DNA from 3 places in the Brevibacillus sp. FSL K6-6036 genome. Region 1 is predicted to be linked to each of the others. Evidence: riboswitches for the same ligand, from Rfam matches in the RefSeq annotation. Region 1 holds a riboswitch; each other region holds the start of a gene.
What was found. Region 1 has a riboswitch for lysine ahead of NST37_RS05685 (amino acid permease). Riboswitches for the same ligand answer to the same signal wherever they lie in the genome.
Positions count from the first base shown of each region.

Region 2: it holds a riboswitch for lysine, as region 1 does, so the genes downstream of both, NST37_RS24555 (transporter substrate-binding domain-containing protein) here and NST37_RS05685 (amino acid permease) in region 1, are expected to answer to the same signal.
Region 3: it holds a riboswitch for lysine, as region 1 does, so the genes downstream of both, dapD (2,3,4,5-tetrahydropyridine-2,6-dicarboxylate N-acetyltransferase) here and NST37_RS05685 (amino acid permease) in region 1, are expected to answer to the same signal.

Region 1 is NZ_CP150173.1:1,092,782-1,095,894, forward strand. It holds gene NST37_RS05685 (amino acid permease) at 1-1,317, opposite strand, end outside; lysine riboswitch at 1,433-1,621, opposite strand; gene NST37_RS05690 (cadherin-like beta sandwich domain-containing protein) at 2,000-3,113, shown strand, end outside.
Region 2 is NZ_CP150173.1:5,056,919-5,060,031, forward strand. It holds gene NST37_RS24550 (amino acid ABC transporter permease) at 1-457, opposite strand, end outside; gene NST37_RS24555 (transporter substrate-binding domain-containing protein) at 543-1,379, opposite strand; lysine riboswitch at 1,493-1,678, opposite strand; gene NST37_RS24560 (hypothetical protein) at 1,819-2,097, opposite strand; gene NST37_RS24565 (DUF418 domain-containing protein) at 2,569-3,113, shown strand, end outside.
Region 3 is NZ_CP150173.1:3,296,177-3,299,289, forward strand. It holds gene NST37_RS16555 (acetylornithine transaminase) at 1-927, opposite strand, end outside; gene dapD (2,3,4,5-tetrahydropyridine-2,6-dicarboxylate N-acetyltransferase) at 942-1,652, opposite strand; lysine riboswitch at 1,743-1,927, opposite strand; gene NST37_RS16565 (GNAT family protein) at 2,123-2,671, shown strand; gene NST37_RS16570 (EcsC family protein) at 2,797-3,113, opposite strand, start outside.

The DNA of each region.
Region 1 (3,113 bases):
CCAGTCGATCGTCTCGCCGGTAAAGGCGGTGTAGTTTTGGCCAAGCACGACGATGAGGCAGATGATGAAGGCGAGGATCGGTCCAAACGGGAACCATTTCGCCCGGTAAGGCAGTTGCTTCAGATCGTAGCCTTGTGCCAGATACGCCTTGCGGAAGCGGTAGTGGCTCACCGCAATCCCGAGCCAGGCGATAAAGCCGGACATCCCGGAAGCATTCAAGAGCCAGACGTAGACGGTGCCATCCCCGAACAGCGAGGACAGAAAGGCAAACATCCCGATAAGCGTTGTCAGCAGGAGGGCGTTGGTCGGCACGCCACGGCTGTTCACTTTGGCAAAAAGCTTGGGAGCTCTTCCTTCTTTGGCGAGAACATACAGCATCCGCGTAGACGCGTACATCCCGGAGTTGCCCGCCGAGAGGACGGATGTCAAAATGACGGCGTTCATGACAGAAGCGGCAAAGGCAAACCCCGCTTTTTCAAACACCAGCGTGAACGGGCTGACTGCAATGTCCGTAATGTCGCTGTTTATGAGATTCGGATTGTCGTACGGGATCAGCATCCCGATGACGAAGATCGCAAAAATATAGAACAGCAGGATGCGCCAAAAGATTTGCTTGATGGCTTTCGGAATGTTGCGGGCCGGGTCCTCGCTCTCGCCTGCGGCAATCCCGACCAGCTCGGTTCCCTGGAAGGAAAAGCCGGCGATCATGAAGACGCCGAGCATCGCCATAAAGCCGCCGCTGAACGGCGCATCTCCCTTGGTAAAGTTGTGGAAGCCGACTGCTTCGCCGCCCATAATGCCAAAAATCATCAATACGCCGACGATGATAAAGATGATGACCGTACTTACTTTGATCAAGGAAAACCAATATTCGGATTCGCCGTATCCTTTTACTGATAACATATTTAAGCCAAACATAAGGACGAGGAAAAGCGCGCTCCAGAGAATGGACGGCGTGTCCGGGAACCAGTATTTCATGATGAGCGCACCGGCTGAAAGCTCGACGGCAATCGTGATCGCCCAGTTGTACCAGTAATTCCATCCGAGCGCGAAGCCGAGGGACGGATCGACAAATTTGGACGCATAAGTGCTGAAGGAGCCGGATACCGGCATGAACGCCGCCATCTCACCGAGGCTCGTCATCAGGAAAAAGACCATCAGGCTGATCGCTATATAGGCAACCAAAGCACCGCCCGGACCGGCAGAGTGAATGGAGCCGCCGCTCGCCAGGAAAAGTCCGGTACCGATCGATCCGCCGATGGCGATCATCGTCAAGTGACGGGCTTTCAATCCGCGTTGCAATTGATTGGAAGACATAAAATAAAAACACGACCTTTCTCTTGATTTGCGGGAAGGAAGGCCGGAAATAAAAATACCACCACAAGCCAAAAACGGCAAAAGGGCGGTATGATCCAATCCCCACCAAGCCTTCACGGAAGATAGCACACCACGCTTGCTCGGCTGGCAAACGTGACAGTTCTGTCCCTTGTCGGGTACAGCCCCAGCCTGTGTGTACAGAGAATACACGGCAGACTTCGGCAGCTTTTCCTTCTTCTGGAGTCATCAATCTTCTCTGGATCTCGTACAGAATAATATAAAAGCCGCGACCTCTATCCTCATCGTGTCTGATGAGGATAATTGCTATGAGATTATGTTATGGTTCAAGTATATGGGTTTTTCCTTTAAAATCAAGTGTGATTTTGTGGCAGTGAGGTCCGGGACATCGCGACGGTCTATTATTTTTGGTTTATCGAAGCTGGAGAAGGGTACGAAGGAAAAGAGGGCCATGCTCTGACAGTATGAAGATTATGGTGTGGATATGACAGCTAATGGGATCGCAGGCTGCAAAAAAATGTGTAACAGATGCTACAAAAACCATCTAGTCATCTGAGTCTTTATTCATGGTAAAATAGTACCATAATTAGGAATGTTAGATGTCTTCCCTTCAAAGACACTGCACAGCTCGAACGCAAATAAAGGAAAGAGGTGAGCCGTTTTCATGAAGCGGAGTCTGCATCGACTGTTTTTGATGTGCCTCGCATTTCTGATCTGCTTTACCGGTTTTTCGCTGGAATGGACAAGCAGTCCTGCTATGGCTGCGTCGGCGGTAAATCGCACGAACGATCCGTTAAACGGGGATTGGTCCAAGCCGTATGCCGTAAAGTACGATACGACAGAGGCCGATCTGATGGTCCGGGTCGGGGATATCGACAATCTGGGCGGAGGCTGGCCGAACGGCTACGATCCATTTTCGGGAAAAAGCACAGGGGCCCCATATCCGAAAGTAACTCACCAGCCGACCGATCCGGCAGGAACGGACCAGCTGATGGTGATCAGCTCCTTTCAATATCCGGATTTGCGGAACCCCAAAAATGATGCCAATGATCATGTGGCGGACGGCTATACCCGAAACAATTACAGCAAGACAGCCAATCCGGTCGTTCCCATCAAGGTAACCTTTGACACGAAAAACACCCCGATCGAAGGGGCCATTCTCCAGATGTTCATCAATGACTATCAGCCGCGGAAGTATCCGGGGCGGGTCAAATATACAGCCGAGCTGAACGGCGTCCGGGCGCCGTTTCTGGAGAACGTTATCAACTCGCTCAACCAGCATGGGCCGATCGGAAAGCTGATCAGCGTCCAAATTCCGGATGAATACCTGCCGCTCTTGAAGGACGGAAGCCTGACCATCCTTCTCGATGACAAGACGACGCGAAATCCGTACGGAGACGGCGCAGCCATCGATTTTGTCAAGCTGCTGATCAATCTCGGAGAGTACAAGCACACCGGTACGATCAAAGGCAAGGTTACGGATTCGGGCTCGCCTCCCAAGCCGCTCGCGGGTGCTGTCGTATCTGCCGGGGGAATTGTTTCGGCAGTGACGAATGCGAAAGGCGAGTACATCCTCCAGGATGTCCCCGCAGGTCTGGTCTCTGTGGAAGCGGCCAAGGACGGGTACATCCCGCAGCTCAAGCTGATTGAAAACTTTGAGGCAGGAGACACCGCTATACTGGACTTTCAGCTCGCCCCGCAGCCAAGCGACAACGCCTACCTGCAAAATCTGACGGTAAAAGGGGAGACACTGGTCCCGCTTGAGCCCGGCTTTGACA
Region 2 (3,113 bases), 1.2 Mb from region 1:
GCGGCAGCACGACATTCATCATCGTTTGCACGTGATTCATCCCAATCGCATGGGCTGCTTCAAACTGTCCCTTGTCAATCGAAATAATCCCGCCGCGAACAATCTCGGCCATGTACGCTCCCGTATTAATCGACACGACGAAAACGGCGGCCAGAATCCGGTCCATATCAACCCCGAACGCCAAGGCGGAACCGTAGTAGATGACCATCGCCTGCACAATCATCGGTGTTCCCCGGAAAAATTCGATATACGTAGCTAGAATGGCATTGACTGCTTTCAAAATCGCCCTTTTGGCTCCCCGCTCCGGAACGGGGATCGTCCGGATAAGCCCGATCAATAGGCCAATGATGGCTCCCAAAATCGTTCCGAGCAAAGCGATGAATAGGGTCATTCCCGCTCCGCGAAGGAACATGGGCCAGTTTTCGGAAATGATTTTTACAATCCACTCGAAGCTCATCGTTCTCCTCCGTTCATGCAGGGAAGCTCCCCTGCCCTATGCGCATAAAACCGACTGCATGGAGATGCAGCCGGTTCGCAAGCGATTATTGTGCTGCTGGTTGATTTTTGATGGCTGTATCCATGATCCTGGTACGCTCTTCCTCCGAAATGCCGGATAAAATCTCATTGATTTTTTTCGTCCATTCACTGTCTTTTTTCACGCCGACAGCGATGGCCGTATCATCTTCCGAGGTCGTAAATCCATCCGTAAACTCGACCATGGCAAAGTTCGGGTTGGCCGTGGAGGCACTGACGGCTTCCGGACGCTCAGAGACGTAACCGTCGATCATTCCGGATTCAAGCGCTACGCGCATCGCCGGGAAGTTGTCCATCGCAGGCTCTTGAACGACGCCCTCGATTTGATTGATCACGGAATAGTGGAATGTATTCAATTGGGCAGTCACTTTTGCCCCTTTGAAATCCTGGATGGAAGTAGCGTTCTCGTATTTTCCGCCTTTTTTCACGACCATGACCAAATTGGATTTATAGTAGTTGTCCGAGAAATCGATCGTTTGTTTGCGCTCTGCAGTTGGAGACATCCCTGCAATGATCGCATCGATTTTGCCGGAGGTTAATGCAGGAACAAGGCCATCCCACTCCGTTTTCACGATGACCAATTTTTTGCCCAGGCCATCCGCAATCTTTTTCGCAATTTCTACATCGTATCCGCCTGCGTACTCCGCATTGCCGTCGATTTTCACAGCACCGTTGGAATCGTCCATTTGGGTCCAGTTGAACGGAGCGTATCCCGCTTCCATCCCTACCTTGAATGTTCCCTCATCGGTTGAGGCAGATTGCGAGCTGCCTCCGCCTGCCCCACATCCTGCGAGCAAAAGTACAGCGGATAGAAACATAGCTATGAATGATGACTGTTTTTTCATGGTTCATTTTCTCCTTTGGCTTCTGGTTTTTTGGCTGAAAAAATGCAAAAAGCGACCTGAGATAGACTCAGGTCGCACTACAAACATAGTTGCCCAAATACCTCTCTTTTCCCAGATGAGATAGCACAACTCAATAAATCGGGTCATTTATTGAGACAGTCCTGCAGCTCTTAACTGCAGACCCAGCAATGCAATACCGAGAAATATTGCAAGCTTCGGCGACATTTCCTTCTCCCTGGCATCAACGCTTTCTCGAACTCCGCCAAGGACTGTTAAATATCGCAACCTCTACCTCACTGTTTTAAGTGAGGTCCATATTCAATTATGTTTTTGAGTTTACAATGTTATGTTAATTCTGTCAACCTGGGTCTTTTCTCCAAATGATGCTGGCAGACTATTTTTTGCGTTCCTGTATGCGCAAAAAGACTTATTCCTCTCATCAATGTATGGGGGCGAGGCTCTCCATGAATGTTTTCCGCTCTTCTTCGTTGCTGTTTGACTGCAGATGATAATAGCGAAGCTCGTTGTATTTCGTCTGACTGTCCAAGTCTTGTTTCGGCAGAAATACTGCTTCCCACACACCTTGTTTGTTTAACGAATTATCCATATCGACCACATAATTGCCGACTATCTCAAACCGATCATCGGATTTCTGACTGTTGCCTTTATTTGCGTACCACTCGATCATCGGATGGTAGTCGTATGTTGATTTCTTCATTTGCAGAAGTTCAATGTACGTATCGCTGTTTACGTACGAGATTAAGAGAGACCCTTCATTTAGATCCAAGAGCGTTTTTTGTTCAGTATAACCATCCGGCAGAGACTCCGGTAAGAATACTTGAAAGCTCAGTTTTTTTATTTTATCAATGCTTACAGTAGAGCTCGCACAAGCAGCCAGCAGGAAACAGACGACGAACGGTACCAATCTCCTTATAAACATAGCATCACCCGTATTTTATCATTTGTTACTTACCATAGCGGGGACTCCCATCCTCTTCCTGTCCCTTGGAAAACAGCCTTGAGCCAATTCCACCAGCTGAGGCCGACCAGCAAACGGCTTGATTTGATTGCTTGTTACAAACTTTATGACACGAGTCATAAACATCTCTTTACAGGTGTGAATGTTCCCTCGCTCTTTTCATGGCTACACTAAGACTACATGAAATTCATACGCAAAAGGGTGAGGGATATGGAACAACGCAAAGAAAGAATCCGTCTTCTTGATATTCTGCGAGGCTTTGCAATCCTCGGGACGTTAGGGACAAACATATGGATTTTCGCCCATTTGGGGGATCTTACCTACCTTACGACATATGATTATTCTGGGTGGTGGGCAAAAGACGATCTCATCAGGATGATCGTGTTATTTCTCGTCAACGGGAAGCTGCTGGGATTGTTGACAATCATGTTTGGAGTTGGACTTGAGCTAAAATATCAGCAAGCCATTCGCAAAGGGAACGCTTGGCCTGGAATCTATATTTGGGTATCCTCGCTTTTATTCCTGGAAGGCTTGCTGCATTTTACCCTGGTCATGGAGTATGACATCTTAATGAGCTATGGCATAACTGCAATGATCGTCGCCTACATCGTCAAAGGCGGCGACCGCTTGATATCCATAACGATGAAAGTGCTTGGAAGCCTGCATGCAACTGCCATCCTGGGGATCCTGGTGATTAGTCTGATTGATGCCAATATGACACTGCGCGGTTCTGACGAAGTCATCGCTCTTTATAG
Region 3 (3,113 bases), 2.2 Mb from region 1:
CGTCACATCCTGCAATTGACTTTGGAACGCTGCGTCCAACAGTTCGTCCAGAACTGCATTCCCCAAGGCGGCAGAGAGCGGTGACGGCGCAAACGTGGTGCCGTGATCACCCGGCTTGAACAAGTCTTGCAGTTTTTCGCCTGCGATGACACCCCCGAGCGGAAGCCCGCCCCCTACTCCTTTGGCAAAAAGAATGAGGTCCGGTGTCACAGCAGCGTGTTGAAAAGCGAATAATTTGCCTGTCCGTCCCATTCCTGTCTGAATCTCATCCATTGCAAACAAAGTGCCTGTCGCCTGGCAGATCGCCGCCACTTCCTGCAAATAGCTTTCAGCCAGAGGGACGACACCGCCCGAGCCCAGCACCGGCTCCATCAAAACGGCAGCAGGACGGCGTTCCTCACAGACAGCGCGAAGCTGATCAATGTCTCCTGCCTTCAGCTCATAGACCGGAAAATCGGGCTGAGGAAAATCCTGATAGACGTGAGGCTGTCTGGTCAGGCGAAGAGCTCCCAATGTCCGGCCGTGAAAGCTGTTGGACAGAACCACGATGCCTGAGCGTCCCGTACCTTCGGCAGCCGTCCATTTGTGAATCAGCTTGATAGCCGCCTCGGTCGCTTCTGCTCCGGAATTGGTAAAGAAGACTTTCCCCGGGATGGTATGCTCGATCAGCCTCTGCGCCAGCTTGATCGCAGGGGGATTGAGGAAAATATTGGAGATGTGCAAAAATTGCTCCCCTTGCTCCCGCAGGGCCTGAATAATCCGCGGGTGAGAGTGGCCGAGCACGTTTACGGCAAGTCCGGTAAACAAATCGAGATATCCCTTGCCATTCGTGTCGTAGAGGTAATTTCCCTCGCCCTTGGCGATAGCGATCGGCAGTCTTTTGTACGTAGAGACGATGTATTGTTGATCAAGCGAACGCCAGTCCATGCCTACCCTCTCCCTTACAGCTGTCTCAGCTCCTGCTTGATCTCCGTCTTGGAGCGTGTCTTTTCGTCGATTTGCTTGATAATGCGTGCGGGCGTACCAGCTACTACCACATTCGGCGGAACGTCCTCGATAACGACAGCTCCTGCGGCTACAACGGAGCCTTTTCCGACGCGAACCCCTTCCAAAATGACCGCATTTGCTCCTACCACGACATCGTCTTCGATAACGACCGGAGACGCAGATGGCGGTTCGATCACGCCGGCAATGACAGCACCTGCGCCGATGTGGCAATTTTTCCCGATCGTTCCGCGTCCGCCGACGACGACGTTCATGTCGATCATGGTGCCTTCTCCGATGACGGCTCCGATGTTGATGGAAGCTCCCATCATGATGACAGCGTTGTTGCCGATGCTCACCTGGTCGCGAATGATTGCGCCTGGCTCAATGCGTGCCTGAATGTTTTTTGTATCCAAAAGCGGAATCGCAGAGTTGCGGCGGTCGCTCTCCACTACATAATCCGCGATTTTATCCGCATGCTGCTCCAGAACAGGCTGGATTTCCTTCCACTCCCCGAAAACGACTCCCGTGCCGCCGTTCAAAAAGGCTTTTGCGCTGGGACCGAAGTCGATGCCGTCCAAATCCCCTTTGAGGTATACCTTTACAGGCGTTTTCTTTTCGCTTTTTTGAATAAACGAGATAATTTCATTGGCATCCATCATGTTCACAGTACTTCTCCTCCACTTTTCTTGAAATGAATGTAGAAAAAGCAATGAGTGCAAACGCTATACTCATTGCTTTTTGATACCGGACAAGCAAACGTAAATAGCGCTCCATAAGAGAAACTTCTCCTATGACAGGATGATCATTATTCACGAGCACCCCAGCCCTGCCGCCAATGGGGATGCGGCCAGAACTTCGGCGCTTTGGCCTTTTCTCCTCTTCCCTTTCCCCATTCCTGATGAAAAGAAGTACTCATCCGCAGCGCGCCTCTATTTAGAAGGCAATATGCAATTGTTCAGCTTTACTTACCCTGTACTGTACCAAATTCCGTACCCGGTGGCAACTGTTGAATCGAGAGTGGGCCGCTCCTGCTGGACGGCATTGTCAGCGACTCCCTTTTCCCTCTTTTCAACAGTCCTGATTCATGCTAAACTTTCCATCCACCCTATATGTGAATAGGAGGCTGAACCTGAAGATGTTTGCACCTTCTGCGTTTCTTGTTCGTCCCTTGTCTGCAAGCGATGCCCCTGCCCTGGCCTCTTTGCGGCAACAAAACCACCAATTTCTGCAGCCTTTTGAACCCATCCGCCCCGCTTCTTTTTACACAATTGAAGCGCAGTACCAGCAGTTGGAGGAGGCAGAGCGAAGCTTTCGCGAAGGGACAGGCTATTCGTTCGGCATTTTCGTCGGCCCTGATCAAACCCTCGTCGGCCGCGTCAACCTCTCCAATATCGTGCGCGGAGCCTGGCAAAACGCTACACTCGGCTATTTCCTCGATCAATCTCATAACGGCAAAGGAATAATGACCAGAGCAGTAGGAGAAGTCATCCGATTTGCGTTTACCGAAGCAAAGCTTCACCGGGTTCAAGCTGCGGTCATGCCGCGCAATACAGGCTCGATCAAGGTTCTTGCGAAAAACCGATTTCGCGAAGAAGGACTGTCGCTTCGCTATTTGCAAATCAACGGTAAATGGGAGGATCACCTGATCTTTGCCATTACCGCCGAGGAGCTGGAGACGACGTAGGAGCGGCAGCATCACTTAATCTGGACGGTTGCAATTCAGAAAATCGGTTCAATAATTCGGTTCGGCGTTTGGCTGGGCAATTTGTTCGGCCGATTCGGCCATTTGGGCTTTTGTTCACACTACAGCTACGCCTCCGTGCCAAGCCGCTCGAGAATCCTTCTCTTGCGATACAGCATCATGCCCGTCTCCGCCACGTCACGGACAGACGAGCGATTCAGATAAGCGCCGAAGAGCATTCCCGCGACCGGTACGATCTGAAACAGCTTTTTCCACCCGAAATTTTCCGTGTAGGTCACCACTACCTCTCGCCAGCCCTGAAGCTGAGAGAGTACATCCCGCTCTTTGGAAGGATTGTCGAAAGAAGACAGCTCCTCCAGGATCGCCTGCTTTCCTACAATATCCGAGGAAGCGAACTGCAGACATTTGACAATAAACAGCCGCT